2 regions of the Serratia sp. DFXYC6 genome follow, and region 1 is predicted to be linked to the other one. Evidence: predicted binding sites of a transcription regulator. Region 1 holds the regulator's gene; the other holds the start of a gene.
What was found. Region 1 encodes LexA, which represses DNA repair genes until DNA is damaged. Its sites were predicted from a motif close to TNCTGTATGTACATACAGNA; they were not measured.
Positions count from the first base shown of each region.

Region 2: a site for LexA is predicted at 12,829-12,848, ahead of AC2CGQ_RS09075 (metal-dependent hydrolase). Genes of this name have one in related genera too.

Region 1 covers NZ_JBXUNV010000002.1:559,088-574,938, forward strand. Annotated here, with positions in the region: gene AC2CGQ_RS16085 (tetratricopeptide repeat protein) at 1-430, shown strand, start outside; gene AC2CGQ_RS16090 (RNA polymerase sigma factor) at 449-994, shown strand; gene AC2CGQ_RS16095 (sugar O-acetyltransferase) at 1,025-1,597, opposite strand; gene zur (zinc uptake transcriptional repressor Zur) at 1,843-2,355, shown strand; gene AC2CGQ_RS16105 (CsbD family protein) at 2,458-2,667, opposite strand; gene dinF (MATE family efflux transporter DinF) at 2,983-4,320, opposite strand; gene lexA (transcriptional repressor LexA) at 4,424-5,032, opposite strand; gene AC2CGQ_RS16120 (diacylglycerol kinase) at 5,135-5,503, opposite strand; gene plsB (glycerol-3-phosphate 1-O-acyltransferase PlsB) at 5,652-8,117, shown strand; gene ubiA (4-hydroxybenzoate octaprenyltransferase) at 8,184-9,056, opposite strand; gene ubiC (chorismate lyase) at 9,074-9,589, opposite strand; gene AC2CGQ_RS16140 (MFS transporter) at 9,982-11,364, shown strand; gene AC2CGQ_RS16145 (LacI family DNA-binding transcriptional regulator) at 11,389-12,390, shown strand; gene AC2CGQ_RS16150 (nucleoside hydrolase) at 12,413-13,396, shown strand; gene malM (maltose operon protein MalM) at 13,452-14,357, opposite strand; gene AC2CGQ_RS16160 (maltoporin) at 14,455-15,744, opposite strand; gene malK (maltose/maltodextrin ABC transporter ATP-binding protein MalK) at 15,777-15,851, opposite strand, start outside.
Region 2 covers NZ_JBXUNV010000001.1:1,852,713-1,868,563, reverse strand. Annotated here, with positions in the region: gene htpX (protease HtpX) at 1-300, shown strand, start outside; gene AC2CGQ_RS09130 (hypothetical protein) at 584-1,291, shown strand; gene AC2CGQ_RS09125 (MFS transporter) at 1,371-2,765, opposite strand; gene kdgR (DNA-binding transcriptional regulator KdgR) at 2,996-3,787, shown strand; gene AC2CGQ_RS09115 (ABC transporter permease) at 3,833-4,636, opposite strand; gene phnU (2-aminoethylphosphonate ABC transporter permease subunit) at 4,639-5,502, opposite strand; gene phnT (2-aminoethylphosphonate ABC transport system ATP-binding subunit PhnT) at 5,504-6,634, opposite strand; gene AC2CGQ_RS09100 (2-aminoethylphosphonate ABC transporter substrate-binding protein) at 6,637-7,647, opposite strand; gene phnR (phosphonate utilization transcriptional regulator PhnR) at 7,825-8,544, opposite strand; gene phnW (2-aminoethylphosphonate--pyruvate transaminase) at 8,699-9,802, shown strand; gene phnX (phosphonoacetaldehyde hydrolase) at 9,812-10,621, shown strand; gene AC2CGQ_RS09080 (L-cystine transporter) at 10,685-12,076, opposite strand; gene AC2CGQ_RS09075 (metal-dependent hydrolase) at 12,258-12,806, opposite strand; gene hxpB (hexitol phosphatase HxpB) at 13,215-13,880, opposite strand; gene AC2CGQ_RS09065 (HdeD family acid-resistance protein) at 13,945-15,225, opposite strand; gene AC2CGQ_RS09060 (YniB family protein) at 15,411-15,851, shown strand, end outside.

The sequences.
Region 1 (15,851 bases):
GCCGACCTGTCCGAAAGGCCAGGTTTACGACAGTAAAACCCAGACCTGCACGGTGGATAAAGGCAGCAAAGTCGACGACGCCGACCGCACTAACTATGCCTATGCACTGGCGAAAAGCGGCCGCTATCAGGAAGCGATCGATATGCTCAACACGCTGCAAAATCCCAACACCGCCGTCGCACTGAATTATCGCGGCTACGCCACGCGCAAACTGGGCCGCACCGATGAGGGTATCGGCTATTATTTAAAATCAGTGGCCCTCGATCCGAAATACCCCAAAGTGCGCGAGTACCTGGGAGAAGCCTATATGCTGAAAGGGCGGCCCGACCTGGCGCGCCAACAGCTGCTGGTGATCCAGTCGCTGTGCGGCACCGGGTGCGAGGAGTACCGAGATTTGGCGGCAGCCATCGACCGCCAACCGGAATCTTGATCCGACGCGCCTGCGGAGGTGACTATCAGCGGCGATGCGATACGCGATGAACTCGGCCACTATCTCTCCCGCCTGTGGCGCTATGCGCTGGTGCTTTCGCACCGGCGGGATGTCGCCGACGACCTGGTGCAGGCAACCTGCGTGCGTGCGCTGGAGCGCGCCGCGCAATTCACCCCCGGTTCACACCTGGATCGCTGGTTGTTTGCCATCTTGCACTCTATTTGGCTCAATGAAGTTCGCGCCCAGCATCGTCGTCAGGGGCAAGGCTGCATGGCGGCGGAAGAGCTTGGTGATGCGGACAACGGTGAACAGCCGGTCTGGCTCAATGAAGTGATGCGGCGCGTAAGCCGGTTGCCGGCGGCCCAGCGCAACGCGCTGTTTCTGGTGTATGTCGAAGGGCTGTCCTACCGGGAAGCGGCGAAAGTGCTGGCGGTGCCAATCGGCACCGTCATGAGCCGCCTGGCGGCCGCACGCCTGGCCTTGGCCGATGACCGCCAGTTGCCAAACGACGATTCGCACCGTAAGAAGACCCCTCCTCCGCCCTTGCCCCGCACTCGCCGATAAACCGCTGGCCGCCGATTCGTGTTAAGCGGCCTATTCCAACGCGCGGATAACCCGGCACGGCTGCCCCAACGCCAGCACATTGGCCGGAATGTCGCCGGTGACGATGCTGCCCGCGCCGATGGTCGTGCCGTCGCCGATGGTCACTCCCGGCAGGATCACCACGTTGCCGCCGATCCACACGTTGCTGCCGATAGACACCGGCTGCGCCGAGGTGCGGAAAGGAAAAGCCGGGTCACCGGTAAAGCGTTCACCGGCCTTCAGAGGATGACTCGGCGTGTAGATTTGTACGTTGGGGCCGATCAGCGTGTTGTCGCCGATGGTGATGGTGTTGCAGTCGAGGAACACCGCATTGACGTTGATAAAACAGTTTTTACCGATGCGGACATGCTGCCCGTAGTCGCACCAGAATGGCGTTTCGATCCAGCTCGCCTCACCCCAGTTGCCGAACAGCTCGCCGAGCAGGCGATTTTTCTCGTCCGCCTGATGCGAGTCCAGCGCCCCCAGGCTTTTGGTCAACGCCCTCGCCCGATGGTACAGGGCGATCAGTTCTTCATCGCGGCTGTTGTATTCCAGGCCGCTTAACAGCTTCTCTCTTTCCGTCATCACACAGGGCTCCTGCTCATCACGCGGGTGAAAGGCGTTATACCGCTCTCGTCCCCCGCTCTCCAGCGCTAAAACCGGCAACGTTGATCTACCGCCCGGCGGAGGGGAAAAGTTGTGATGCATCTCTCTTTTAGCGCACTCAGCGCGCCTTTCTCTGCGCTATCCTCAGGGGAAAAGGGGGCAACTCTCGGCGATTCGCCGTAATCATGGTAAAATCGGCTTTTTTACGTACCGGGATATTTGCGATGAACTCAACCACCCAGGAAAAGCTGCTGGCGCAGGCGGAACACCTCTGCCAGCAACGCAATGTGCGATTGACGCCGCAACGGCTGGAAGTGCTGCGTCTGATGACTCAGCAACCCGGTGCAATCAGCGCTTATGACCTGCTCGATCTGCTGCGCGTCGCCGAACCGCAGGCCAAGCCGCCGACGGTCTACCGCGCGCTGGATTTTCTGCTGGAGCAAGGGTTTATCCATAGGGTGGAGTCCGCCAACAGCTACGTGCTGTGCCACCACTTCGAACAGCCGATGCATACGTCCGCGCTGTTTATCTGCGATCGCTGCGGCCAGGTGACCGAACGCACCACCGAAGGCGTGGAGGAGACGCTGCAGAAGCTGGCGCAGGAAGCCGGATTTGCGCTGCGGCACAGCGTGGTGGAAGCGCACGGCCTGTGCGCCGGTTGCGTTGAAGTTGAAGCTTGTGACAGCAAGCATGACTGCGCCGAACACGATCACAGCATCGCCATCAAGAAGAAGTAAGACGAAGTCAGGTACTTCCCTGTACCTGCGGCCGGGGCGCCAGAGGATGGAGCGACGCCGGCCTGCGCTGTTGCCGGCCGCCGTCAGTGGCGGCCCTGCGTGTTACCAGCGGTGTTTGGTGTGATCTTCCCAGGCCTTCACCTCTTTTTCGGCCGCCTCTTTCTGGTAACCGTAGCGCTCCTGAATTTTGCCGACCAGCTGTTCGCGTTTCCCTTCGATGACCGTCAGATCGTCATCGGTCAGCTTGCCCCATTTCTCTTTCACTTTGCCTTTCAGCTGCTTCCAGTTACCGTCGGCTTGATCTTTATTCATAGTCTCTCCGTTAACCTGTGGTGAATCAGTGATCCCTGTCGCCGGCCGGGGTTAACCAGAAATTTTTCTGGCTGATGCTCCCTCCACCTTAAGAAGCACCGCTCCCCTTCATTTACCAGCCACATGATTCATTCTAGTTAAACATGGAAATAAAAAAGCCAAAACACAGGATAAAAAACCATTAACAAACAAGATAAAAACAAAAAACGCTAACAAACAACGAACTAACGCGAACAGACCAAGGCTGAAAACATGTAAGCAAACATGATCAAAATCATAAGAAAAACTAACCATTAACCCAACAAGACGTCCGGTTTAATGGGCAGTAAACCAGCTGCCGCGCACCTGGTGACGGTGCCAAATCCAGCCCAACGCCAGGCCGCGCAGCGCCAGAAACACCGCCAGCGCCAGCCAAAGCCCGTGGTTGCCAAGCAGCGGCACGCTGAGCAGCGCAATACCATATCCCGCCGCGGCCACCGCCATGCTGTTGCGCATCTCGGCGCCGCGCGTGGCGCCGATAAACATGCCGTCCAGCAAATAGCACCACACCCCAACCAGCGGCAGAATGACCTGCCAGGGTAAATAATGGGCGGCCAACGCACGCAGTTCCGGCAAAGAGGTCAAGGCTGCCACGATCTGCTGGCCGGTAACGGCATACGCCAGGCCGAAGGCCAACGCGACCAGCCCTGCCTGCCTGCAGGCCGCATGCCACACTTTGCGCAGTTGGCTGTCGTCCCGGGCGCCGTAGGCGTGGCCCGAATGAGCCTCCACCGCATAAGCGAAACCGTCGAGCGCATAGGCGGTGAACGTCAGCAGATTCATCAATACCGCATTGACCGCCACCACCTCGCTTCCCAGGCGAGCGCCGAAAATGGTCAACGACGCAAAGCACAGTTGCAGCAACAATGAGCGCAGCATGATGTCGCGGTTGAGCGCCAGCAGGCGACGCAGATCGCCACGCCAGGCCTGGCGCAGCATCTGCAGGGTAATACCGCGCAGGCGCATCACCCGCCACGCCAACCACAGGCCGAGCAGCAGCGTAGCGTATTCGGCGATGGCGGTTGCCGCCGCCGCCCCCCGCACATTCCAGCCCAGGCCCATCACCAGCCAGATATCCAGCACGATGTTCAGCAGGTTGCCGACGATCAGCAGGATCACCGGCGCCCGCACGTACTGTACGCCAAGCAGCCAGCCCAGCAGCACCAGGTTGGCCAGCGCCGCCGGGGCGCTTAACCAGCGGATCTCAAGAAAACGCCGCGCCTGTTCCAGCACGTCGGCATCGCCGCCGACGATCCGCAGCGCCAGTTCGATCAGCGGATAGCGCAGCAGGACGATCGCCACCCCGGCCAACAGCGCCAGCAGCAGCGGTTGCATAAAGGCGCGCGCCAGCGCCTGGGGGTTCTGCGCCCCCAGCGCTTGCGCCGCCAGGCCGGTAGTGCTCATGCGCAGGAACAGCAGCAGCATGAACAGGAAGCTGGTCGCCACCGCACCGATCGCCACGCCCCCCAGATAAATGGGGCTGTCGAGGTGGCCGATCACCGCGGTGTCCACCAACCCGAGCAGCGGCACGGTAATATTGGAGAAGATCATCGGCAGGGCGAGGCGCCACAGGGCTTTATCGGTGTCGCTGGTGAAAGCGGAAATCAGGCGCATGATGGGATGTTCCTGTGACTGAGTGACAAAGGGCGAAGTCAGAAACAAAAACGCCCCAAAACAGGGGCGATTGATACAGGGAGCGGCGGTGATGGCGCGGCGATTAAATCCAGTCGCCGTTGCGGATCACGCCGACCGCCAGCCCTTCGATAGTGAAATTCTGCTGACGCAGATCGACCACGATCGGTTGGAATTCGTTGTTCTCCGGCAGCAGTTCAACCACGTTGCCGTGCTTTTTCAAGCGCTTGACCGTCACTTCGTCTTCGATCCGCGCGACCACGACCTGGCCGTTGCGCACGTCTTGCGTTTTGTGCACCGCCAGCAGATCGCCGTCCAGAATGCCAATGTCGCGCATTGACATGCCGTTCACCCGCAGCAGGAAATCGGCGCTCGGTTTAAACAGGGAAGGATCCACCTGGTAGTGCCCTTCGATGTGCTGCTGCGCCAGCAGCGGCTCGCCGGCGGCGACGCGGCCGATCAGCGGCAGCCCTTCTTCTTCTTCCATCAGCAGACGGATACCGCGCGAGGCACCGGAGACGATTTCGATCACGCCTTTGCGTGCCAGCGCCTTCAGGTGCTCTTCGGCGGCGTTAGGCGAACGGAACCCCAGACGCATCGCGATCTCGGCACGCGTTGGCGGCATGCCCGTTTGCGAAATGTGCTCGCGAATCAGATCGTAGACCTCTTGCTGTCTGGTAGTTAGTGCTTTCATTCCGCCCCCTGTTTGTTTATACAGTCTTGCTGTGAGTATATACAGGTAAGCGCGGATTGGGAACCGAAGAATAAATAAAAATCAGTCAGTAGGCGCTTTTCGTCAGCCGAAATGCTGCCATAAGACCGTGCCCCAAACGAACAGCGCCAGCACGATCGCCAGCGACACCGCCGCCGATCCCATGTCCTTGGCCCGCCCGGACAGCTCGTGATGTTCGCTGCCGATGCGATCCACCACCGCCTCGATCGCGCTGTTCAGGATCTCGACGATCATCACCAGCGCTACCGATCCGATCAATAAAATGCGCGCTATCGCACCCACATCCAGCCAGACAGCCAGTATGATAGCCAGAAGGGTGACCACCAGTTCCTGGCGGAAAGCCGCTTCGTGCTGCCAGGCGGCGGATAGCCCTTTATAAGAATAGCCGACTGCCTTGATGATGCGGGTCAGTCCGGTTGCTTGGTTTGCCATGTTTTCGTGCCTTTCTCAGAGGTCGGTCATAATAAAAAGAGTCTAGAACAGTCCGCGCTGACGGCTCTCGGTTTTCGAACACCACAGATCTGCTACCCGGTTTCTGGTATGCTTGCGGCGCATTGCTAACAAGAGGCTTCACGTTGTTATGTCAGGTTGGCGTAAAATTTATTATAAAATATTGAATTTACCACTTAAATTGTTGGTAAGAAGTAAGGTCATCCCTTCAGATCCGGTTACCGAGCTAGGGTTGGATCCCTCACGGCCGATTTTGTATGTTTTACCTTACAATTCCAAGGCGGATTTGCTGACGCTGCGCACCCAGTGCCTGGCGCAGGATCTGCCCGATCCGCTCAACTCGCTGGAGATCGACGGCACCGTGCTGCCGAGCTACGTGTTCATTCACGACGGTCCGCGCGTATTCCGCTATTACACCCCAAAAGAAGAGTCGGTAAAGCTGTTCCACGACTATCTGGATCTGCATCGCAGCAACCCGGATCTCGACATTCAGATGCTGCCGGTTTCGGTGATGTTCGGCCGTTCGCCGGGCCGCGAAGGCCACGGCACGCCGCACCTGCGTCTGTTGAACGGCGTGCAGAAATTCTTCGCCGTGCTGTGGCTCGGCCGCGACAGCTTCGTGCGTTTCTCCAACACCGTGTCGCTGCGCCGCATGGCTACCGAACACGGCACGGATAAAACCATCGCGCAGAAACTGGCGCGCGTGGCGCGCATGCACTTCTCGCGTCAGCGCCTGGCCGCGGTGGGCCCGAGTCTGCCGGCCCGTCAGGATCTGTTCAACAAGCTGTTGGCGTCCAAAGCGATCGAAAAAGCGGTCGAGGACGAAGCGCGCAGCAAGAAGATCTCGCACGAGAAGGCCCAGCAGAACGCCATCGCGCTGATGGAAGAGATCGCCGCCGACTTCTCCTACGAAACCGTGCGCCTGTCCGACCGCGTGCTGAGCTGGACCTGGAACCGGCTGTATCAGGGCATCAACGTCACCAACGCCGAGCGCGTGCGCCAGCTGGCGCAGGACGGCCACGAGATCGTCTACGTGCCCTGCCACCGCAGCCACATGGACTATCTGCTGCTGTCGTACGTGCTGTATCACCAGGGCCTGGTGCCGCCGCACATCGCTGCGGGCATCAACCTCAACTTCTGGCCGGCGGGCCCGATCTTCCGTCGCCTGGGCGCGTTCTTCATCCGCCGCACCTTTAAAGGCAACAAGCTGTATTCGACGGTGTTCCGTGAATACCTCGGCGAGCTGTTCACCCGCGGTTACTCGGTGGAATATTTCGTGGAAGGCGGCCGTTCCCGCACCGGGCGTTTGCTTGAGCCGAAGACCGGCACCCTGTCGATGACCATCCAGGCGATGCTGCGCGGCGGCACCCGTCCGATCACGCTGGTGCCGATTTACATCGGTTACGAACACGTGATGGAAGTGGGTACCTACGCCAAAGAGCTGCGCGGCGCCACCAAGGAAAAAGAGAGCCTGCCGCAGATGCTGCGCGGCCTGCGCAAGCTGCGCAACCTGGGCCAGGGATACGTCAACTTCGGCGAACCGCTGCCATTGACGGCTTACCTCAACCAGAACGTGCCGCAGTGGCGCGAATCGATCGATCCGATCGAGGCTCAGCGTCCAAGCTGGCTGACGCCGACGGTCAACGATCTGGCCGGCCAGATCATGGTGCGCATCAACAATGCCGCCGCAGCCAACGCCATGAACCTGTGTTCCACCGCGCTGCTGGCCTCGCGTCAGCGTTCGCTGACCCGCGAGCAGCTGGTCGAGCAGCTCGAGTGCTACCTGCAGCTGATGCGCAACGCGCCTTACGCGCGTGACGTCACCGTGCCGACGCAAACGCCGGATGAGCTGCTGGATCACGCGCTGAACATGAACAAGTTCGAGGTGGAGAAGGACAGCATCGGCGACATCATCATCCTGCCGCGCGAGCAGGCGGTGCTGATGACCTATTACCGCAACAACATCCACCATCTGCTGGTGTTGCCGTCGCTGATCGCCAGCATCGTGATGCATCATCGCCGGGTGTCGCGCGCCGAGCTGCTGCGCCAGATCGGCATGATCTACCCGATGCTGAAAGCCGAGCTGTTCCTGCATAACGACAAGGAACAGCTGCCGGAGGTGCTGCGGCCGATGATCGACGAGCTGATCCGTCAACAGCTGATCTGCGACAAAGGCGACGATCTGGTGCTCAACCCGGCGCGCATTCGCCCGCTGCAGCTGCTGGCCGCCGGGGTGCGCGAAACCCTGCAACGCTACGCCATCACCATGTCGATCCTCAGCGCCAACCCGAGCATCAACCGCGGCGCGCTGGAGAAAGAGAGCCGCATCATGGCGCAACGTCTGTCGGTGCTGCACGGCATCAATGCGCCGGAGTTCTTCGACAAGGCGGTGTTCTCCACCCTGGTGGCGACGCTGCGTGAAGAAGGCTACATCAACGACAGCGGCGATGCGATCCGCGAGCACACCCTCGAGGTGTACAGCATGCTGAGCGATCTGATCACGCCGGAAATCAAGCTGACCATCGAAAGCGTCAACATGCCGGAAGAGACCAACGCTCTGCCGCAAACCGATGCGGAAGAAGAGAAAGACGAGTGATTTCGCCCGGCGCGGAAACACAAAAGGCACCCCTTGGGGTGCCTTTTTTCTTGCGGCAGGGAACCGTTACGCCGGCAGATAGCTCAGCGCGATGCCGATAAACACCACCAGCCCGACATAGTTGTTCTGCAGAAAGGCCTTGAAGCAGGCGTCGCGCTCGCGCCCGGCGATCTGCTTCTGCTGGTGAATGAACAGTGCGCCCGCCAGCAGCAGCGACCAGTAAAACGCGCCGCCGAGCTGCGCCAGATAACCGACCCACACCAGCAGCAACAACGTCGCGAACTGCAACAGCCCGACGATCAGCTTGTCATAACGCCCGAACAGGATAGCGGTGGACTTGATGCCGATTTTCAGATCATCGTCGCGATCGACCATCGCATACAGCGTGTCATAGGCCACCGTCCAGCAGATGTTCGCCAGCAGCAGCAGCCAGCAGCTGAGCGGCAGCGATTCGCTGACCGCCGCATAGCCCATCGGAATGCCCCAGCCGAACGCGGCGCCCAGCACGAACTGCGGCAGGTTGGTCACCCGCTTCATAAACGGATACACCCAGGCCAGCGCCAGCGCCGCCAGAGACAGCCAGATGGTCATCGCATTCAGCGTCAACACCAGGCAGAACGAGATCAGCACCAGCACCACGAACAGCACCTTGGCCTCTTTCGCGCTCACCCGGCCGCTCGGCATCGGCCGCCCGGCGGTGCGTTTCACGTAGCCGTCCACCGCGCGATCGGCATAGTCATTCACCACGCAGCCGGCGGCGCGCATCAGGAACACGCCGAGCACGAACACCAGCAAAATCGACAGCGGCGGCACGCCTTTTCCGGCCAGCCACAGTGCCCACAGCGTCGGCCACAACAGCAACAGCGTGCCAATCGGTTTATCAATGCGCATCAAATGGCTGTAAGCCCGCCATTTACTTTGAGTCACGCTTCCCTCCAACGTCTTGCTCTCCTCTCTTATGCGGGGACCGCTGAATACAGCGGCGAAGCCGGTAAAAACAGTTCGGTCAGCAGCAGCGGCTTGCCCGCCAGCCGCAACCGTGAACGACGCGCCCACAGCGCATCCTGTCGGCCGATATGGATATAGTCGCGGGTCAGATCGCCGCTGCTGAACAAATAGCGCCCCAGCGGCAGCGTCCCCAGATCCACCAGCGCCTGGTCGGGGCCGGTCAGCGTATGTTCCGGGATCACCGTGCGCCCCAGCAGCCAGGGCTGGCCGTCGCCCAGCAGCACCACTTCGCGCAGCCAGTAGCGCGGGCTATCGGGCAGGTGGTTCGCCTCGTCGCCCAGCGCCTCGCGCGTGACGAAGCATTCGCGCTGCGGTTCAACGCGCACCTGGGCGCAATGGCGTTCAAATCGTCGGGTCATGGAGCCTAACTCCATCAGCCAGTCGCTGACGGCGGCGGGCGCCGGAGGATCCTGTTCGGATAACCACTCCAGCGGCGGCAGGATGGAATCCCTGATGCCAGACATTGCTTTACTCCTCGCCTGAACCGCAGCCGGTACGGCGCGCCAGACGATACAAACTGTTAACAGGCCCCCATTGTAGCGCAGAAATGCGAAAGCGGCAGGCTGATTCGTGGCGAAAACGGCAGGTCTGTCGGCCGGAAAAACCGGGGTTCTGTCATCTTTTTGCCATCCGCATTCTCTATCTTCATTTCCCGGCGCGCTGACGATTCTGTGATCGCCCGCAAAGTTTCAGCTTCCTCGCGTTGTGTTATCTACGCGCGTAGATACCCTGATACGGCAGCGTTGAATCGCCATGCGTCCGACATGATTTGTCGGCACACCTTTGTTGCCGGCACCAGGGAAACCATCTTTAACCGCGCCCCTCCAGGCGCAGAATAAAAGAGGATAGCACTGCCATGAGCGAAACAACGCTTGCCCCTTCACAGACCGCCGACGCCGCGCTGGCGGCCGATGAACGCCTGGCAACCAAAGAGGGGCGCAGCCAATTTTGGCGCGCCACCTTCTCCTGCTGGCTCGGCACCGCCATGGAATACGTCGACTTCGCGCTGTACGGCCTGGCGGCCGGCATGGTGTTCGGCGACGTGTTCTTCCCCGAAGCCACGCCGCTGGTGGCGTTGCTGGCCAGCTTCGCCACCTACTCCGTCGGCTTCGTCGCGCGGCCGATCGGCGCGCTGGTGTTCGGCTGGATCGGCGATCGCAAAGGCCGCCGCGTGGTGCTGATCACCACCGTGGCGCTGATGGGCCTCTCCACCACATTGATCGGCCTGATCCCGCCCTATGCGCAAATCGGCGTCTGGGCGCCCGCCTGCCTGGTGATCCTGCGCTTCGCGCAGGGGTTCGGCGCCGGTGCGGAGCTGTCCGGCGGGGCGGTGATGCTGGCGGAATACGCGCCGGCCAAGCGGCGCGGGCTGGTGGCGTCTATCATCGCCATAGGCTCCAACAGTGGCACCCTGCTGGCGTCGCTGGTGTGGCTGCTGGTATTGCAGCTCGACAAGGAAGACCTGATGAGCTGGGGCTGGCGCATTCCGTTCCTCGCCAGCATCCTGATAGCCGGGGTGGCGCTGTATCTGCGCCGCCACGTGCGGGAAACGCCGGTGTTCGAACGCGAGCTGCAGCAAAACCACCAGCGCATGCTGGACGCCGCCCAGGCCGCGCCGGATACGCGCAGCTACCTGCAGCGCACCAAGGCGTTCTGGGTGATGCTCGGCCTGCGCATCGGCGAAAACGGCCCCTCCTACCTGTGCCAGGGCTTTATCGTCGGCTACGTCGCCAAGGTGCTGATGGTCGATAAATCGGTGCCGGCGCTGGCGGTGCTGATCGCCTCACTGTGCGGTTTTCTGGTGATCCCGCTGGCCGGCTGGCTCTCCGATCGTTTCGGCCGCCGCATCACCTACCGGTGGTTCTGCCTGCTGCTGGTGCTGTACGCTTTCCCGGCGTTCTGGTTGCTCGACAGCCGTGAGCCGGCGATCGTCATCTCGGTGATCGTGGTCGGCATGTGCATCGCATCGCTGGGGATCTTCGGCGTGCAGGCGGCCTACGGCGTCGAACTGTTCGGCGTGAAGAACCGCTACTCCAAAATGGCGTTCGCCAAGGAGCTCGGGTCGATCCTCTCCGGCGGCACCGCGCCGCTGATCGCCACCGCGCTGCTGTCCGGTTTCGGTCACTGGTGGCCTGTCGCCTGCTATTTTGTTGTAATGGCGGCCATCGGCTTAATCACCACCTTCTTTGCTCCCGAAACCCGCGGCCGCGATCTCAACCTGCCGCAGGATGCCGCGTAGCGGGAAGGCGAACAGGACCTCAATTTGGATAATCACTCCGCGCGCCGCGTTACCCGCGCCGACGTGGCTCGCATAGCGGGCACCTCCGTCGCCGTGGTCAGCTATGTGATCAACAACGGTCCGCGCCCGGTGGCGGAAGCCACCCGGCTACGCGTGCTGGCGGCGATCGAGCAGACCGGCTACCGGCCGAACGACATCGCGCGAGCGCTGGCCTCCGGCAGCACGCAAACCTACGGGCTGGTGGTGCCGGATATTTCCAACCCGTTCTTCGCCACGCTGGCGCGGGCGCTGCAGCAGGAGGCCTTCAGCCGCGGCCGCGTGCTGCTGCTGGGCGACGCCGGCGACGACCGGCAGCGCGAATATGAGCTGATCAACAACCTGCTGCGCCGCCAGGTCGACGGCCTGCTGTACACCAGCGTCGATCGCCATCCGTGGTTCGATCTGATCCGCGCCTCCGGCACGCCCTGCGTGATGATAGATACCATCGACAGCCAGGCCGGCGTCTGCGCCATTCGCGTCGACGAGCGCGACGCCGCCTGCCAGGCGACCCGCCATCTGCTGCAGCACGGCTATCGCGATATCGGCATTTTTATCGGCCCGCTGACCATGCTCAACGCACAGGATCGCCTGAACGGCTGGCGCGATGCGCTGCTGGAAGCGGGCATCGCGCCGCGCGACGAATGGATTTTCGAGGTGCCCTACACCCGCCAGGGCGGTTACCAGGCCACCCAGCGCCTGGTGCAAGGCCCGCGCCCGCGCGCCGTTTTCACCTCTAACGAGCAGCAGGCGCTCGGCTGCCTGTCGGCGCTGGCGGAACATGGGCTGCGCGCGCCGGGCGATCTGGCGCTGATCTGTTTTAACGGCACGCAGCAATCCGAATTCAGCGTGCCGCCGCTCAGCGCGGTCGAGCAGCCGATCGACGCCATGGCCAAGCGGGCCATCGCCATGCTGGCCGCCGGCGCCGCGCCCGCCGAGCTGCATGAATTCGCTTTTCAACTGCGCATCCGCCACTCGTGCGGCTGCTAGCGGTTTTTCAGGACACCTTACTATGCGTTTAATCATTGATTGCGATCCCGGCAACGGCGTTCCCGGCGCCAACGTCGATGACGGTCTGGCGCTGGCTCTGGCGCTGGCGGCCAAACCGCAGCTGCAACTGGAGCTGATCAGCATCGTGGCCGGCAATACCCCGCGTGAAGTGGGCTTCGCCGTCGCCTCCGATCTGCTGGCGCAGAGCGGCTACCGGGTACCGGTCGCCCTCGGCGCGGCGCGCGCCCTGAGCGAGCCGCCGGAGCCGTGGCGCGCCCATCTGGACCGCCCGATCGCCGATCCGCAGCTGGCGGCGCTGTGGCGCGACTTGCCCGCCCCCTCGCTGGCCAACGCGCCCGCACCGGACGCCGCCATCGCCATCGGCGAACTGATCTGCCGGCATCCCGGCGAGATCACGCTGGCGGCGATCGGCCCGCTGACCAACGTTGCGCACGCCATGCAGCTTTACCCGCAGATGGCGCAGGCGGTGAAAGAGATCGTGATCATGGGCGGCGTGTTCAACGTCGAAGGATACATCAAGGACACCAATTTTGGTTTGGATCCGGAAGCGGCGCGGCTGGTGTTGAACAGCGGTGCCAATATCACGCTGGCGCCGCTGGACGTCACCACCCAGACCATGCTGACCCAGGCGGATCTGGCCGCGCTGACCCAGCCGGATACCCCGCTATGCCGTTATTTGCGCGCCACCACGCAGCCGTGGATCGACTATTCGCGCCATACGCGGCGCCTGCCGGGCTGCTGGATCCATGATGCGCTGGTGATCGCCTGGCTGCTGGAACCGCAGTTGGTCACGACCGAAATGTTCCATGTGGATGTGGCGCTGGAAGGGGCGTTGACGCGCGGCAGCTCACGCCGTTGGCGGCCGGGCGGCCTGCGCCTGACGGTCGGTATGCCGCCGCCGCAGGGCAAGCCGGTGCGCATCATGCAGCAGGTGGACAACGCCCGTCTGCTGGCGTTGATCGGCGCAACGCTGGCGCGCGGATGAAAAAAGGTGCGCCAAGGCGCACCAATCATCGAGCCAGCATCGGCAGCGCCGGGTGTTACCCCTTGCCTTTAACGCTGCTGATAAACGTTTTACGCGCAGTGGTAGAGCCCAACTTCTCGGCCTCATTCATCAGCTTCAGCGCCTTATCGATATCGCCCGCCTTCACCGCCTGCTTGATGCCGTTATTAAAGTAGCTTTCGGTATCGTTGAGCATCGGCTCCGCCGGTTTCTCCGGCGTCGGCATCGGTGCCGCCGCCGCGGCCGGGGTGCTCGACCCCACCACCACCGGCGCCACGGTCGGCGCAGGCTGCAGCATGCCGATCATCACGTTGCCGGTGCCCTGTTCAGCGGTGACCTTAAGCTTCAGCGTGCCGGTCGTCGCGTGGCCGGCGATCGGATCCGGGATATCCGGCACCGCGTTGCCCACCCCCTGCGCATAGGCCTTGGCCGGGTTGGTCAGCTGCGTAGTTTTCACCAAATCCTGGCGAGTGGTGTACACCAGCAGGTAAATCTGTTTTTGACCGAGCGCCGGCGTCAGCTTCAGCGTGCCTTCGAGACGATCGGAGGACATCGCCCCCGGCGGCTGGTAAGGGAAATAGCTGCTCGGGTAATACGCCGCCGGGCGCAGATGCTCGTCCAGCACCAGCACGCTCGGCGCGTACAGCGAATTGTTTTTGGCGAGGCTGCTCAGCGTCACTTCCAGCGAACCGCGATCGGCCGGCAACGTATAGGCGGCGATCGCCCCCTGGATCTCGCCCTGATTGAGCTGCGGGCTGACGGCGTCGAGCTTCACCTCTTGCGACACCGGCGGCTGCAACGGCTGCCACGGCAGGCTTTGCAGCGTGGCGGCGCTGATGGCCGGCGCGACGGAAACGTTGGCCGGCGTATCGGCATTGGCCGCCAAAGGCGCGCCGACGGTCAGCGCCAGCGACAGGCAGAGTGACAGCAGATTCTTTTTCATCGTTATATCCTCTTTCAGCGCCGCGATGGTTCAGGCAAGAGATCCGGCCGCGGCGAATGCGATTGGGGGAGAGCCTGCGGCCCTCCCCGTCCTGTCGTTACCACCAAATTTCCATCTGGGCGCCGAAGGTGACTTCGTCATCCTTGCCGCGGCTGAAGGTATGCATGCTGGTGTCGTTGTAAGCGGTGCCGGCGTTATACCCGGTATCATCGCCGGTGGCGTAGCCCCACTTCTCATCCCACTTGGCGTAGGTGGCGAACAGGCGGATGGCCGGACGCGACCAGATGCTGTTGCCCGCCTGCCATTGCTGCGCCAGGGTCACTTTATACTGGCCGTTGCGATCGCCGGTGCGCTGGGATTTGACGTTGTCATAGCCGGCTTCCAGCAAGGTGCTCATGATCGGCGTCCATTTGTACATCGGGCGTACGCCCACGGTGTACCAGGTGGTGCCGTTGTTGTTGTCGCGGTCGATGTCCTGGAACATGGCGACGTACATCAGCGCCCATTGATCGTTGAAGTCGATGGCGCCGTGATCCAGCACGCGGATCATCTTGCCGTTGTTATCGATGGTGGCGCCTTCGTTGCGGCCGTTGTTCTGCGAGGTCATCGAGTCGGTGGCGTACTGCAGCACGAACTTGTTGTAACCGTTCAGGATGCTCTGCGTGTGTTCCGCGGTGAACATCCAGCCGTCTTTGCTGGCGCCGTCCGCCAGGCGGTAGTTATCCTGCGCATTGGCGCGGCCGTAGTCCACGCCCAGCTCCAGGGTGCCGCCCGGGTTCAGCTCCAGGCCGGCCAGACGCAGGTCGAAGGTATCGTTGACGGTCGGACGCTGTTTCCATTCGTTATCCAGATAGCCGTAAGAGCCGCCGGATTCGGAGTTGCGGGTCACGGCGGCGGACAGCTTGCCGAAGCCCAGATCGATGTTTTCCAGACCGGCGCCCGGGCCGGAGATATCCCAGTAGTAGAAGTCGATCATGTGAACGTCATGACGCTGATAGAAACGCTTACCGGCCCACAGCGTGGAGCCCGGCAGCCAGTCGATCAGGTTTTTACCCTGCACGTTGACTTCGCGGAAGCCCGGCGTCACGTCTTCCCAGTCGGAACGTTGCGAGACCGAATAGGCCAGGTTGGTGTCGAAATAGAAGCTCTTGTCGCCTTCTTTCCACACTTCCTGCCCCAGTTTCAGTTCGGCGTAGGTTTCACATTCGTTGCCGAGACGGTATTTGCTCGCGGCGCCGGTGGCCTTGAAGCACTGTTGCTCACCGCCGCTGCCGGTCCAGCCGATGCCGGAACGGGCGTAACCGTGAAAATCCACGGCCAGCGCCTGAGTAGAGAGAACACCGGCGGCGACAGCCAGTGCCAGAGGAAGTTTGCGCAGAGTAGTCATCATTATTCTCCTGTTATACCGACTTTGATGCTTTAAACGCCCGGCTCCTGGTGCAGCCGTTTACATGCCGTACCGTCTTCACGGAACAGGTGGCAACGATGAGGCGG
Region 2 (15,851 bases), on a different contig from region 1:
TACTTCGCCGTGTCGATGGTGCTGGAACTGGTGTTCGGCATCCTGGCGAGCATCATCACCATGTGGTTCTCGCGTCACCGCGAGTTCTATGCCGACGCCGGCTCCGCCAAACTGGTGGGTCGCGAGAAGATGATCGCCGCCTTGCAGCGTCTGAAAACCAGCTATGAACCGCAGGAAGCGGGCAGCATGATGGCGTTCTGCATTAATGGTAAATCCAAGTCGTTCAGCGAGCTGTTCATGTCGCACCCGCCGCTCGACAAGCGTATCGAAGCGCTGCGTACCGGCCAGTACCTGAAGTAATCGGCTGAATGAAATGAAAAACCCCGGCTTGCCGGGGTTTTTTTATGGCATGCCTGAACCGCTTTTTCAGCGTCGACGGGGGTTAACGCGGTGCAAGAGCCCCCCGAGTCCATAAAGCCCGCCTTCGAATAACGTCTGTCGGCCTCTCTGTGCGTTTACCGCCGCGGAGCGAGACGACCATGAAAGAGGGTAAGCCGCATCCTGGCTGAGTGATGACCGGCTGTTTGGCTTTGGAAGCGCATGTTATATGCTTTGGCGCAATGACATTTGTCCCTGAGGCCCTATGAAAATCAACCACCTTCCCTTGCTCAACGGTGATGAGCTACCGGCGCGCCTGGCGGAATTGACAGGCGGTATCGCCGATGCGGTTGCGGAACTGTTCAACCGGCATGATGACGATGCTGAACGGCCAGCTATTCGCTGGCATTCAGGCGATCTTCACCTCCCGGCATTTTTCCCCGACGAGCACGACAGCCACGATTACGATTACCTGATCGTGGACGGCGATATGATCGTGGAAGGATGCCTGGCGGTATCGCCGCAGCGCGAGGACGGCGGCATTGTCGTGCTGGGGCGGCTGCAGGCGGATACGCTGATTTGCTGGGGCGGACTGGTCGTGCGTGATGATGTCCGCATGCGCCATGCCTATTGCAGCTCAGGAAACGACGGTGCGTTCGTGGTGGGGGGAGATCTGACCGCGCTCACCCTGGTAGAGACGGGGGAGTTTATCCATGTCCATGGCGATCTCGATGCGCGGTGTCTCGCTTCGTTGCAGAACTTCGTTCAGGTTGACGGAAACACACGCTGCGATTGCCGCATCGACAGCGCTCAGGCCGAAGATCTGATCAAGCGCATGTTCGCCCCTGGCTTACTGAAGGGCTTCGAGGGGGTGGGTAACGACGGCCAACGCATTGTTGGCTGGTATCCGGATGACGACGCCTATTTAGCGTGTCTACGACAGGGCCGCAGCCCTTTGAGGAGCGGCGACTGACGCCAGGCCTGCATCGCGCTCGACGTGGCCCGGCTCAGGCAGGCCACATCGGATTGGGGCGCGGCTCTTTCTATGCCCTCTATTTCACCTCGCGGCTGGGCTGCGCCGTTTGCGTCGTCGGTTGAGTGATGCGCAGGCTGCTGACCGCCGCCGCCAGGGTAGCGAACACCCCAGCCAGGACCAGTGAAGCGTGGGTGCCGGAGGTAGGGAACAGGTTGAACATCAGCGCCACCAGCGCGGCCCCCGAGGTTTGCCCCAGCAGGCGGGCGGTGCCCAGCATGCCGCTGGCGCCGCCGCTGCGGTTGCGCGGCGCGGCGGAGATGATGGTGTGGTTGTTGGGCGACTGGAACAGGCCGAAGCCGGCGCCGCACAGCACCATGCGCCAGATGATGTCCATATTCGACGGTGCCGCCGGCAGCAGCGCCAGCGAAAACAGCCCGAGCGCGAACACCGCCAGCCCAATGCAGCCCAGCAGGCCGGCGTGCACGCGCTCCACCAGCCGACCGGCGATCGGCGCCATCACCACGATCGCCAGCGGCCACGGCGTCAGCAGCAGCCCGGTCGCCACCTCGCCGCGGCCCAACGCGGTTTGCAGGAAGAACGGCAACGACACCATCGCCAGCATTTGCGCGGCGAACGAACAGATTGAAGTGCCCATCGACAGGGCGAAGATCGGGATGCGCAGCAGATCGACCGGCAGCAACGGAAATTCCTGGCGCAGCTGGCGGCGCACGAACACCGCGCCAATCGCCAGCAGCGCGGCAATCTCGCTGAAGATCAGCGTCAGGCTCTGGCCCTGGGCGAAGCCGCTGATGGCGGTGATCAGCAGGCCGAAGGTCAGCGCGTTCAGCACCGCGCTGGTAGGATCGAAACGGCGGCTATCGCTTTTTTGGCCGTTAGCCGGCAGGAATTTCATCCCCAGCAGCAGCGCGACGATGCCGATCGGCAGGTTGATGGCGAACAGCCACTGCCAGGACGCGACCGACAGGATCGCCGCCGCCACCGTCGGCCCGGCCGCCGAGGAGCAGGCGACGATCAGCGAGTTGATGCCCATGCCGCGGCCGAGAAAACGCTGCGGGTAGATGATGCGGATCAGCGCGGTGTTGACACTCATAATGGCGGCGGCGCCAAAGCCTTGCAATACGCGGGCGATGGTCAGCGTGAGCAGCGAGTCGGACAGGGCGCAAAACAGCGAGGTGATGCTGAACACCAGCAACCCGGCCTGATAGATGCGGCGATAGCCGACCAGATCGCCGAGCGAGGCCAGCGACAGCAGAGAGACGGTGATCGCCAACTGATAGGCGTTGACTACCCAAATGGAGCTGGCCGGGCTGGCGTTAAGATCGCGCGCGATGGTGGGCAGCGCCACGTTGGCTATCGCGCCGTCGAGCACCGATACGGTAATGCCGAGGGCGATGGCGAGGATCGCCCCATAGCGTTGCGGGATGGGGAGGCCGTCGGAACAAGGACGCATGTTGGTCTCAGCGGTATTTATTCAGGGGAGTATTATCATGCTAATCATAATCGCCTGCGATTGCATGCCCGTTGCCCGCTTAATTGTAAATAGCGGTGAGCGGGCCGGGGTTATCCATTTGGCTTCAATCGCTTAGCGCCCATGTGCGTTGCGCGTCGCGATCTGTTCCGATTATACTGAAACCCTTGTTTAAATTTCCTGAAACAAAACCGTTAAGTAGGGCATTCACCATGGCTAACGCAGATTCAGACAAGCAACCGGATGCCGTCTCATCCGTGATGAAAGTGTTCGGCATTTTGCAGGCGCTTGGCGATGAGCGCGAGATTGGCATTACCGAACTTTCCCAGCGAGTGATGATGTCCAAAAGCACCGTCTACCGTTTTCTGCAAACCATGAAAGCGCTGGGCTACGTATCGCAGGAAGGCGAGACGGAAAAGTATGCGCTGACGCTCAAGCTGTTCGAACTGGGCGCCAAATCGTTGCAGAACGTCGATCTGATCCGCAGCGCCGACGTGCAGATGCGTGAACTGTCGAACCGCACCCGCGAAACCATCCACCTCGGCGCCCTGGATGAGGACGGCATTGTCTATATCCACAAGATCGACGCGATGTACAACCTGCGCATGTATTCGCGCATCGGTCGTCGCAACCCGCTGCACAGCACCGCCATCGGTAAAGTGCTGCTGGCCTGGCGCGATCGGGAGGAGGTGGCGCAGATCCTGTCGCAGATTGAATTTACCCGCAGCACCGAGCATACCCTGACCAGCGCCGCCGAACTGTTGCCGGTGCTGGAGCGGGTACGTGAGCAGGGATTCGGCGAAGATGTCGAAGAGCAGGAGGCGGGGATCCGCTGCATCGCGGTGCCGGTCTTTGACAGGTTCGGGGTGGCGATCGCCGGGCTGAGCATCTCTTTCCCGACGCTGCGCTTTTCCGACGCGGCGCGGGAGGAGTATGTGGCGTTGCTGCACGTCGCCGCCCGGCGCATTTCCGAGCAGCAGGGCTATCACGATTACCCGTTCTGACCGTCGTTTCGATGAGCGAGGCGCTGCCATGGCAGCGCCTTGTTGTTATTTCGCGCCGGGCGTCAGCCGCTGAGAAATCCGCTCCAGCACCAGCATCAGCAACAGCGTGGCCGCCACCAGGATCATGGTCAGCGTCGCGCCGTTGGCGATGCTGCCGCGATCGGTCAGGCTGAAGATCGTGACCGGCAGCGTCGCCCAGCTCGGCGGGTAGATCATCATGGTCGCGCCCAGCTCCCCCATCGACAGCGACAGGCTGAGTGCGAAGGCGGAGATCATGTAGGGAGCGATCATCGGCAGGGTGACGTGACGCAGGCGGAACAGCGGCGAAGCGCCCAGGCTGGCGGCGACGTTCTCGTAGTCGCCAGGCAGCCGGGTCAGCCCGGCCATCACGTTGCCGAAGGTAAAGGCGGAAATCAGCACGAAGTGGGCGGCGGGCACGATCAGGAAGGTGCCGTTCATCTGCAGCGGCCCCTGGCTGAACGCCACCAGCATCCCCAAACCGATAGAGACCGAAGGCACCGCGCTGGGAATGAAAAACAGCGTGCCCAGCAGCCGCTGGCCGCGCCCCTGATGGTGGCGCAGCGCCAGCGCCGCCCAGGTGCCGCACAGCAGCGCGAACAGGCTGGCGCTGAAACCGATAGCCAGACTGGCGACCAGCGCGTCCCAGGAGGCGCCGCTGAACGCCTGGCGGAAGTGGTTGAGGGTGAAGCCGCTCGGCAGCACGCCGTTCCACTGTTCACTGAGGCTGGACATCAGGATCACCGCCAGCGGCAGGCAGAAGAACAGGGCAAACAGCGTGACCGTCAGCGTGCAGGTCAGGGTGCGGCCGGTGCGAGACCAAATCAACATCGTCAGTTCCTCAGCCCGGCGCGCGCCGCGGCGTAGCGGTAAAGGGAGAACAGCCCGAGCGACAGCGCGATATTCACCACGGCGATGGTGCAGGCGACGGCGTAATCCGCCTCCAGAATCGCTTTGGCGTAGACCATCATCGGCAGCGTGGTGACGCCCTTGGCGCCGATAAACAGCACGATGCCGAACTCATTGGTGGTCAACAGCAGGCACAGGCTGCCGCCGGCCAGCAAGGCCGGCAGCGCGGCCGGTAAAATCACCTGGCGCACCACGCGCCCCGGTCGGGCGCCGAGGATGCTGGCGGCCTCGAGCTGGCTGCGGTCGATCTGCGCCAGCGCCGCCATCAGCGGGCGCATCACTAGCGGCGTAAACACGGTGATTTCCGCCAGGATCACGCCCCAGATGGAGTAAAGAAAGTCCACCGGCGGCAGGGTGAAACCAAAGGTCGCCATCAGCGTGCCGTTCAGCAGGCCGGCGGAGCCGTAGATAAAGGTGAAGGCCAGCGTGATCAGGAAGGTCGGCATGGCGATAAAGGTATCGATCACCCGGGCGATCAGTCGGCTGCCGGGGAACGGCGTGAATACCAGCAGCAGCGACAGCAGGGTGCCGAGCACCAGGCAGCCCAGCGTCGCCAGCAGCGCAATCTGCAGCGTGTTGAGCAGAGCGCCGACAAAGCGGCGGGATTCGAACACCTGTTGCAGCGCGGCGGCGCTGAATAGCCCCTGATCGTCGGTAAACGCCTGTTTGACGATCAGCGCCAACGGGTAGAAAAACAGCGTCGCCAGCACCAGCAGCGGCAACAGGATCCACAGGCGGCGCGGCAAACGCAGCCGCAGGGCCGGGCGAATAAGCGTAGAGTCGGTCATGTCAGTCCTCGATCAGTACCGCATCGTCGGGGGCGAAGTAGAGCGGCACGCGCTCGCCGATCTGCGGCATCCGGCTGCGATGAGTGGTGACCACGCGCAGCGGATGGCCTTCCGCGTCGAACTGCAGGTGCGTCAACTCTCCCTGCCAATGAATATCATGCAGCGTGCCGATGATGCAGTTGCTGCGCTGGGCATCGGCATCGAGCGCAATGTGCTGTGGCCGGATGCACAGCAGCTTGTCGAAGCCGCGTTGTGCGCCGTAAGTGAAACAGCCGATCACTTTGCCGGCGCAGCTGACGGTGGTCATGCCTTGCTGCGCGGTAGTTTCCAGGGCGGTAGCCGGCAGCAGGTTGGCGCGGCCGAGGAACTCGGCCGCGAAGCGGTTCGTCGGATGGTGGTACAGCGCGCGGGTTTCGCCGTGGGCGATGAGATGGCCGTCGCGCATGATGCCAATCTTGTCCGCCAGCGTCAGCGCTTCGCCCTGATCGTGGGTGACGTACAGGATGGTCAGATCCGGCAGCTCGCGGTGCAGGCGGGCGATCTCTTCCACCATGCTGTGGCGGATTTGCGCATCCAGCGCCGACAGCGGCTCATCCAGCAGCAATACTTTGGGGCGCACCGCGATGGCGCGAGCGATCGCCACCCGCTGTTGCTGGCCGCCGGAAAGCTGGTTGGGATAGCGCTTGGCGTAGGCGGACATGCCGACGATGGCTAACGCCTCTTCGACGCGCTCGGCGGTCAGGCCGCGCGGCTTGCCCTGCGCGCGCAGGCCGAACGCCACATTGTCCTCGACGCGCATATGCGGAAACAGCGCGTAGTTCTGTACCACCATGCCCAGGCCGCGCTCATAGGGCGGCACGCCGGTGACATCGACGTCACCGATGGCAATACGCCCGGCGGAGGGCTGCACGAAGCCGGCGATCGCTCGCAGCACGGTGGTTTTACCCGAGCCGGAGGGGCCGATCAGCGCCAGCACTTCGCCGGGGGCGATGGTGAGCGTCAGGGGTTTCAGCACCTCGGTGCCGCGATACGACACGCTGACGCGGTCGAGCTGAATGCCCGACGGCCCGGCGATGTCGAGGCTGCTATCCCGCGCCTCGGCGCGGGAAGTGAGGGTAGAAGGCATGGTCAGCGTCATTCTGTCACCTTGTGCCAGCGGGAGATATCGGCGGACAGGCTGTTCACCACCTGGTTCCAGTCCGGCGCCCAGATCTCTACACCCTGCAGCGCGGCCTGCGACTGCCTGAAGTTATCGTCGGTCGGGGTGACATCCTTACGCACCGGCATGCCGTAGGAAATGGCGCTGACGCTGCTCTGCGCTTCCTTGCTCAGCAGGAAATCGATCAGTTTTTTGCCGTTGGCGCTTTGCGGCGCGCCTTGCACCAGGCCGATGTAGTAAGGCAGCACCAGCGTGCTGCGTTTGCCGTCCGGCCCGGCCGGCCAGAACACCTTGACGTTCGGGTTGCTGCGCATCTGCGCCAGGTTCATCTGCAGATCGCCGTTGGCCACCAGCAGCTCCCCCTTATTGACCAGCGCGGTCAGCTTGCCGGTGGAGGCCGAAGGGCCGACGTTGTTGCTTTGCAGCTTGCCGAGGTAGTCGAAACCGGCATCTTTGCTGCCGAAGCTGTGAAACGCCTGCAGCATCACTGCGGTGCCGTCACCCGCCTGGCCCGGCGTGGAGTACTGCAGCTTATTGCGGAACTGCGCGTCCAGCAGCTGTTGATAGCTGGCAGGCGCCTGCGGCAGCAGTTTGGCGTTATAGATGAAGCTCAGGTAGTTGTTCACCAGTGGCACGAACTGCGGCTGGGCGTCGGCGATCTGCGCCGCATCCTGCGGGGTGAAATCCTGCAGCAGTTTTTCCGCGGCGGCGCGCTGGATGAACGGCGGCAGCGTCACCAGCACGTCGGCCTGCGGGTTGCTGCGCTCCTTCGACAGGCGCTCCACGATGGCGCCGGAGCCGCCTTCGACGTACTGCACCTTGACGCCGGTCGCCTGGGTGAAGGCGTCGAACTGGGTTTGATACCAGCTGTGATCGCCGTCGTGCAGACCATCGGCGGAGTAGACGGTCACCACCGCATCGGCGGCCCAGGCCGGCGCGGCGCCAAGTGCGATGGCGGTCATCACGACCAGACGAGAAAATTTCATAGCTTCAGCCTCACTGTTGCGGGTTAATGCGAAACTGGTATACACCAGATATGCGGCCAAGCTAATCGGCAAATATGACAAACAAATGAAAGCGGCAAAATATATTTGCCTTAAAAGGGGGATCGAGCGTGGGTGAGGAAGGCGGGGCGGCGGGCGCCGGCCCCGTGATAATCGAGGTTAGAGCGTATCGACTTCGATGCGCAGGCTGTCGTGGCGCCAGTATTCAATATCGAAATCGAGGATGCGGCCGTGCTGATCGTAATTCAGTCGACGCAGCAGCAACGCGGGCAGGCCGACCATGGCGCCGAGCGCGTTGGCGGCGCGGTAAGGCAGGGCGGTCGGGTAGAACGACAGGTGCATGTTGCTGTAAATCAAATCGTAATGCTGTTGATAAACCTCGGTCAGGCTGCCGTTGAGATCGTGCCTGAGCAGTTCCGGCACCCGCTGCGGCAGGCAGTGGTTCTCGCAATAGCAGATGGCGCGGCCGTCGGCATAGCGCACGCGGCGCAGCAGATACACCTGATCGAACGGTTCGAGCGCCAGCGGCTGCATGACGTCGAGCGGCACAGTGGTTTTTTCGCCGGACAGCAGCGCGGTGCGCGGCGTGCGCCCTTGCTCCTGACAGAGACGGTGGAAGTTGGTGTTCTGCGTCGGATCCAGCCACAGCCGTTCCGGCGTGACGAACCAGCCGCGGCGATCGGCGCGGTAGATGGCGCCGGTGGCTTCCAATTGCGCCAGGCTTTCGCGAATGGTGACGCGGGTGGTGGAGAAGATGGCGCACAGCTCGCGCTCCGAAGGCAGCTTATCGCCGGCCTGCAGCGCGCCGCGGGTAATGCGCGCCTGGAGCTGATCCTTGATCTGCAGGTAGTGAGGCATATCGCCCTGATGTTCTTTCATTTCATCTCGCTATGGCATCGGCCCGACATTCCGGCACGCGCTTATTATACATAGCCAGATGAATTTTTTGTTTCACCGCGCTTTGTCGTTTGACCGGGGCAGGAATTTGCCGCCACAATGATCGCAATCTGGTATAGACCAATAGGTGAATAACATGTCCGATCGTAACTACCTGCTGTTGACCCCCGGCCCGTTGACCACGTCGAAAACGGTGAAAGAGGCGATGCTGTATGACAGCTGCACCTGGGATGAAGATTACAACCTCGGCGTGGTGCAGCGCATTCGTCAACGGTTGGTGGCGCTGGCGACGCCGTCTGCCGGTTATACCTCGGTGCTGCTGCAAGGCAGCGGCAGCTTCGCGGTAGAGGGCGTGCTGGGCACGGTCATCGGCCCGCACGACAAGCTGCTGATCGTCAACAACGGCGCCTACGGGGCGCGGATGATCGAAATGGCGCGGCTGATGGATATCGACCACCACGCTTTCGACTGCGGTGAGGTGAATGAACCGGACGTGGCGGCGATGGAGGCGGTGCTGAAAAGCGATGCGCGCATCAGCCATATCGCCATGGTGCACTGTGAAACCACCACCGGCATGCTCAATCCGCTGCAGAAGGTCGCTGGTCTGGCGGCGCGCAATGGCAAGACCTTTATCGTCGACGCCATGAGCAGCTTTGGCGGCATCCCGTTGGATGTGGACGCGCTGGGCATCGATTTTCTGATCAGCTCCGCCAACAAATGCATTCAGGGCGTGCCGGGCTTCGCGTTCGTCATCGCCCGCCGCAGCGAGCTGGAGAAATGCGCCGGCCGTTCACGCTCGCTGTCGCTGGATCTGTATGCTCAGTGGCGCTGTATGGAGGATCAGGCCGGCAAATGGCGCTTTACGTCGCCGACCCACACCGTGCTGGCCTTCGCGCAGGCGCTGAAAGAGCTGGAACAAGAGGGCGGCATTGCCGCGCGCCACCACCGCTATCAGGCCAATCAGCGGCGGCTGGTGGCGGGTATGCGCGAGCTGGGTTTTGAGACCCTGCTGGACGATGCGCTGCACTCGCCGATCATCACCGCGTTCTATTCGCCAAAGGCTGATACATACCGCTTCGCCGAGTTTTATCAGCGTCTCAAGCAACAAGGCTTCGTGATTTATCCCGGTAAAGTGTCGCAGAGCGACTGCTTCCGTATCGGCAACATCGGTGAAATCTATCCGCAAGATATCGAACGTTTGCTGGCGGCCGTCGGGCAGGCGATGTACTGGAATCAATAAGGATTGACCATGAAACAGATCAACGCAGTAATCCTCGACTGGGCGGGCACCACGGTGGACTTCGGCTCCTTTGCGCCAACGCAGATTTTCGTCGAGGCGTTCAAGCAAACCTTCGATATCGACATCAGCCTGGCGGAGGCGCGCATTCCGATGGGGCTGGGCAAATGGCAGCACATCGAGGCGCTGGGCAAGCTGCCGGCGGTCGACGCGCGCTGGCGGCAGAAGCTGGGACGCTCGATGAGCCATCAGGACATTGACGCGCTGTATCAGGCGTTTATGCCGCTGCAAATCGCTAAAGTGATCGACTTTGCCGATCCCATCGAGGGCGTGCCGCAGGCGATCGCCGCTCTGCGCGAACAGGGCATTAAAATCGGTTCCTGCTCCGGCTATCCGCGCGCGGTGATGGAGGTGCTGGTGCCCGCCGCCGCGCAGCGCGGCTACGCGCCGGATTACTGGGTCGCCACCGACGATCTTGCAGCCGGCGGCCGACCGGGGCCGTGGATGGCGTTGCAGAACGCGATCGCGCTGGGCATCGATGCGGTGGCGCATTGCGTGAAGGTGGATGACGCGGTGCCGGGCATTGCCGAAGGGCTGAACGCCGGGATGTGGAGCGTCGGGCTGGCGCTGTCCGGTAACGAGTTCGGCGCCACCTGGCAGGAGTATCGCCGGATGGCGGCGGGCGAGATAGAGCGCCGCCGCGCGGCGGCCGCCGATAAGCTGTACGCGGCGGGCGCGCACTATGTGATAGACACGCTGGCGCAATTGCCGGCAGCGATCGCCGACATCAACCGGCGGTTGGCCAACGGCGAGCGGCCGTAACGACCGAACGCGGGGCGTAAAAAAACCGGGGATTATCCCCGGTTTTTTCGTTCTGAGACGGCGTTAGCGATGCGCCAATTCGACTTCGTCTTCGCTGTCCATCACGGCTTTGTCGGTTTGCTTCATCAGCTGGCTGGTGATGGTGCCCGCCGCCATGGAACCGTTGACGTTCAGCGCGGTACGGCCCATGTCGATCAGCGGTTCGACCGAGATCAGCAGCGCGACCAGCGTCACCGGCAGGCCCATCGCCGGCAGCACGATCAGCGCAGCGAAGGTGGCACCACCGCCCACGCCCGCCACGCCGGCGGAGCTGATGGTGACGATGCCGACCAGGGTGGCGATCCACACCGGATCCAGCGGGTTGATGCCGACGGTCGGCGCCACCATCACCGCCAGCATCGCCGGGTAGAGGCCCGCACAGCCGTTCTGGCCGATGGTGGCGCCGAACGATGCCGAGAAGCTGGCGATGGATTCCGGCACGCCCAGGCGACGGGTCTGCGCTTCCACGTTCAGCGGAATGCTGGCGGCGCTGGAGCGGCTGGTGAACGCGAAGGTGATCACCGGCCACACCTTGCGGAAGAACTTCATCGGGTTAACGCCGGTGAAGGCCAGCAGGACAGCGTGAACCACAAACATGATGGCCAGGCCGATGTACGAAGCCACCACGAAGCTGCCGAGCTTGACGATATCGTGAATGTTGGAACCGGCGACCACTTTGGTCATCAGCGCCAGCACGCCGTACGGCGTCAGCTTCATGACCAGACGCACCAGCTTCATCACCCAGGCCTGCAGGGTGTCGATAGCCACCAGCACGCGCTCGCCTTTCGGCTTGTCGTCTTTCAGCAGCTGCAGCGCCGCCACGCCGAGGAAGGTGGCGAAAATCACCACGCTGATGATCGAGGTCGGGCTGGCGCCGGTCAGATCGGCGAACGGGTTTTTCGGGATGAACGACAGCACCATCTGCGGCACCGTCAGATCGGCCAGTTTACCCACGTAGTTGGTCTGGATCGCCGTCAGGCGCGCGCTTTCCTGCGCGCCCTGCACCAGGCCTTCGGCGGTCAGGCCGAACAGGTTGGTGACCAGCACGCCCACCAGCGCCGAGATCAGCGTGGTGAACAGCAGCGTGCCGATAGTGAGGACGCTGATTTTGCCCAGCGAAGAGGCGTTATGCAGCTTGGCCACCGCGCTCAGGATCGAGGCGAACACCAGCGGCATGACGATCATTTGCAGCAGTTGCACATAGCCGTTACCGACGATGTTGAACCAGCTGATGGATTCTTTCAGTACCGGGTTATCGGAGCCGTACACCAGCTGCAGGCCCAGACCGAACACCACGCCGACCACCAGGCCGACCAGCACTTTTTTCGCCAGGCTCCATTGCTTGTGGCGGGTTTGCGCCAGCAGCAAAAGGAGCGCGACAAACACCAGCACGTTAATCACGAGCGGAAGATTCATCCCCAATGTCTCCAATAATCTTTCTTATAAAAACGACTACGCATCACGTATGTCGCGATGTAAATATCGTAACAGTTTGCTGAGTGGCCTACTTATATCCAAATGGAATTTGATATAGCTTTTTGTGTGTTTTTGTTCGTTTTATATACATCAAGGTGATGTGTTAGGCGGTTTTTTGCGATCAGAGTCTGATATTTCTGATTTGCTCGACATAGGATTGCACCGGCAGGGTGAAATCACCTTGCCAGCAGATGGCAAACGCCACCAGGCACAGACACAGCACCCGCTCCAGCTGGTTGCCTTTTTGCGAGTTGAGCAGCGGCAGGCGAAAACGCCAGCGGCATGGCCACAACAGCGGCACGCCGGCGGGGGTGAGCATATCGGCCAACAGATGGCTGAAGTAGCCGATGATCATGGCGTGCAGCGCATCGGCCGGGATCGGCCAGCTGCGCGGTACGTCCAGTTGGAACAGCGCCATGCCGCCGGCGATCGCCAGCAGGCTGTGGGTGAAACCACGGTGGCCGAAGGCGCGGGCGATGGGCAGGGCAATCCAGCGCAGGCGCTGGCCCAGCACCGACTTGGGGTGATCGATGTCCGGCAGCAGCGAGGTCAGCAGCGCGGCGGGTATGATGTGCCACCAGTCGCCGGTAGCCAGCTCTGGCGTCACTTCCGCCTTCTTGGCGAAGATCGCGCAAGCGACAGAGAATATAAGGTGTCCTTCCGCGGTCATGCTGTTGCGATTCCGGCTGGTAAACTGTTAATTTATCCAGTATATGGGAAAATTCCCAGTAGTGGAAGCAGTTACCCTGTAACCAATTGTTTATTTTCCCCTGTTTTACAACGGCTTGTTACGGCAATGGGTAACAAATCATCGATTTTGACGGGCGAGAACAAAAAGCGGGCAATGGGGGAGTGAAACGGAAAGCAACGAGCGCGGTTTTACGGTGTGCGGCGGGAGGAAGCGGCGGCCTTGAAGCGCGCTGCGTGGCAGTGACAACGCGCTGCGGGCCGTCGCTTTCCCTGCCATGCAGCATAATGAGAACGTCACGCCAATTCAATAAAATGAAACGGTGTTTCGTTTATTTTGCGGTTCGGATCCCTTTTATGCCGCAGGGCGCCGGTGCCCGGCGCCGCAGAATCAGGCAAAGTGGGCAGGGGTGAGCTGTTCGAGGGTCTCCAACTGGTGATCCGCCAGCGCCCAGCGCGGGTCGTGGCGGTATTCGGCGGCCGGGATCACGATGGAACGCATGCGCGCGGCCTTGGTGGCGATCATGCCGTTAAAGGAGTCTTCCAGCGTGATGCAGCGCAGCGGATCGCTGCCCAGGCGTTCGGCGGCGATCAGGTAGACCTCCGGATGCGGTTTGCTGTACGGCAGGTATTCGGCGGAAACCAATTGATCGAAGTAGCCTTCAAGATCGAACATCTTCAGCACCTGCCGTTGCATGTGCAGCGGCGAGGCGGAGGCGAGACCGATGTTCAGCCCCTGGCTGCGGCACAGCTCCAGCGCCTGCCGGACGCCAGGCAGCAGCGGGCGCGTCTCGTGCACCAGCTCGATGGCGCGCTCGATAATCCGCGCCGACACCTCTTCAAGCGTAACCCCTTGCCACGGCATCGCCTGGTACCACATTTTCACCACCAGATCGATGCGCAGCCCCAGCGTGTCCGGCAGCTTGTGACGGTCGGACAGATCCAAGCCCAGCGCGCCGAAGATATCCAGCTCGGCCTGCAGCCACAGCGGTTCCGAGTCGATCAACAAGCCGTCCATATCAAAAATTGCGGTTTCAATGCGTTGCGAATAAGCCATTAGCGGTTAACTCCTGCCGGCGCGGGTGAATGTGCCCGACACTTTATCATCGCCGGTGACGAGACTAAAACCTTTGCCTGCGCGTGTGGCTTTTGCCAAAACGCAGGATATTCCACACCTCGCGCAATTTTAGCCACCAGCGCTGGTGTTGACGCTCGGTGACCTGTTGCAACATGCGCGCATAATCCAGCACCAACCCCGGCGTCCAGGTCATGCTTTCTCCGCGGCTGCGCAGTACCGCCAGCATCCACAGGTTGGGATCCAGCACCAGCAGCAGAAAACGGCGCCACAGATGTTTATCGCCCAGCACGCCTTCCAACGCGCTGTCGAGCGCGCCGATGACCGTGGTGGAGCAGTTGCGCCGGGTCAGATTGTAGGTGGCGTCCTGCCGATAACGCAGCCAGAATGCGCGCAGCGCCGCCGGGTTATAGCGGTAGAATTGAATTTTCTTGTCCGGTGGGCACCAGGCGGCGATCTCGCCCGCCAGGTCGGGCAGGAAACGTCCGTCGACGTTGTTCTGTTCGCCGGCGTGCAGCAACTGACGGAAATCCTGAACGGAATGGCTGATGTCGTTGAGTGGGTAGTGGCTGATATACACATCCGGCGCGAGCGCCAGGGCGGCGTGACCGGTGGAGATATTGCCGCCGCCGTCGACCGCCGCGATGTATCGGTCGACGATGTAACGCCGGCGCGGATCTTTAGCCGCGCCAATCGGTGTCCAGACATACACCGTGAGCGGCGCAGTCTCATCCGCCGGGGAGGATGGCTGCCGCGCGGGGTGCTGATTCAGAGAGAAGTTTGTCAGTCTGCGGGCGATACGCAATAAAGCCCAGCCGGAAAGCACCATCATCACGCCGAGGCAAAAGGGCACCGTCATCCGGTGAGGCGCCGGCCAGCCGATAAAGATCATCAACGAAAGCAGGATCTCGCCGCCGCCCGCCAGCGCCACGCCTTTCCATCGACTGTGCTGAATCACCGTGGAGGAGGCGATGCGCACGGCGCCGTCAAGCAGCAGCGCGCTGGCAAACACCACGGTGGCGACGATGTTATCGTCTGCGGGCACGTCCAACGTTAAAAAGGCCATAAAGACAAAACCCAATCCTTTCAGCAGCACCGGCCTGCTGGCCGAAGAGCCGATCACCAGCGCGGCGGATATCGCCACCAGCCCCTCCAGCGCCAGGATGACCGCCAGCGCATCCAGCGCCAGCACGGACCGGCCATCCTGCAGTATGTCGAACAGCATCAGCGCCCCTGCGGCTATCCACAGCCAACCGAACAGCACCAGCAGGCGGCGCTGGCCGTGCAGCGCCTGCGCGCCCAGCAATAAGATAATCAGTCGAATCATGGCGGCCTCTGGCTAAACGGATAACGTTATCTCTTCAATGATAGTGCCCGGATGTCGTTAAGCAGTTGATTTCGGCGAATTCGGCTAAGCTTGTAGCACAGCGGGAATGAAGAAAACGGTGGGCGAGTTTCGCCAACTGCAGGTAGACTTAGCCGATTCGGTTACGTCGCTAACAAGGGGAACACATGACGTATCAACAGGCCGGGCGTATCGCCATTTTGAAACGCATTCTCGGATGGGTGGTTTTTATCCCGGCGTTGCTGTCGACGCTGATTTCCGTGCTGGGCTTTATCTATCAGCACAGTGAAAAAACCAAGGGCATCAACGCAGTGATGCTGGATTTTGTCCACGTGATGGTGGACATGGTGCGTTTCAATACGCCGTTCCTGAACCTTTTCTGGTACAACTCGCCGGTGCCGGACGTGGATAAAAGCCTGTTCAGCGGCGCCAATTTGATGTTCATCATCATCTATATATTGATCTTCGTCGGGCTGGCATTACAGGCTTCCGGCGCGCGCATGTCGCGTCAGGTCAAGTTCATTCGCGAAGGGCTGGAAGATCAGATGATCCTGGAGCAGGCCAAAGGCAGCGAAGGGCACACGCGTCAGCAACTGGAGGAACGCATC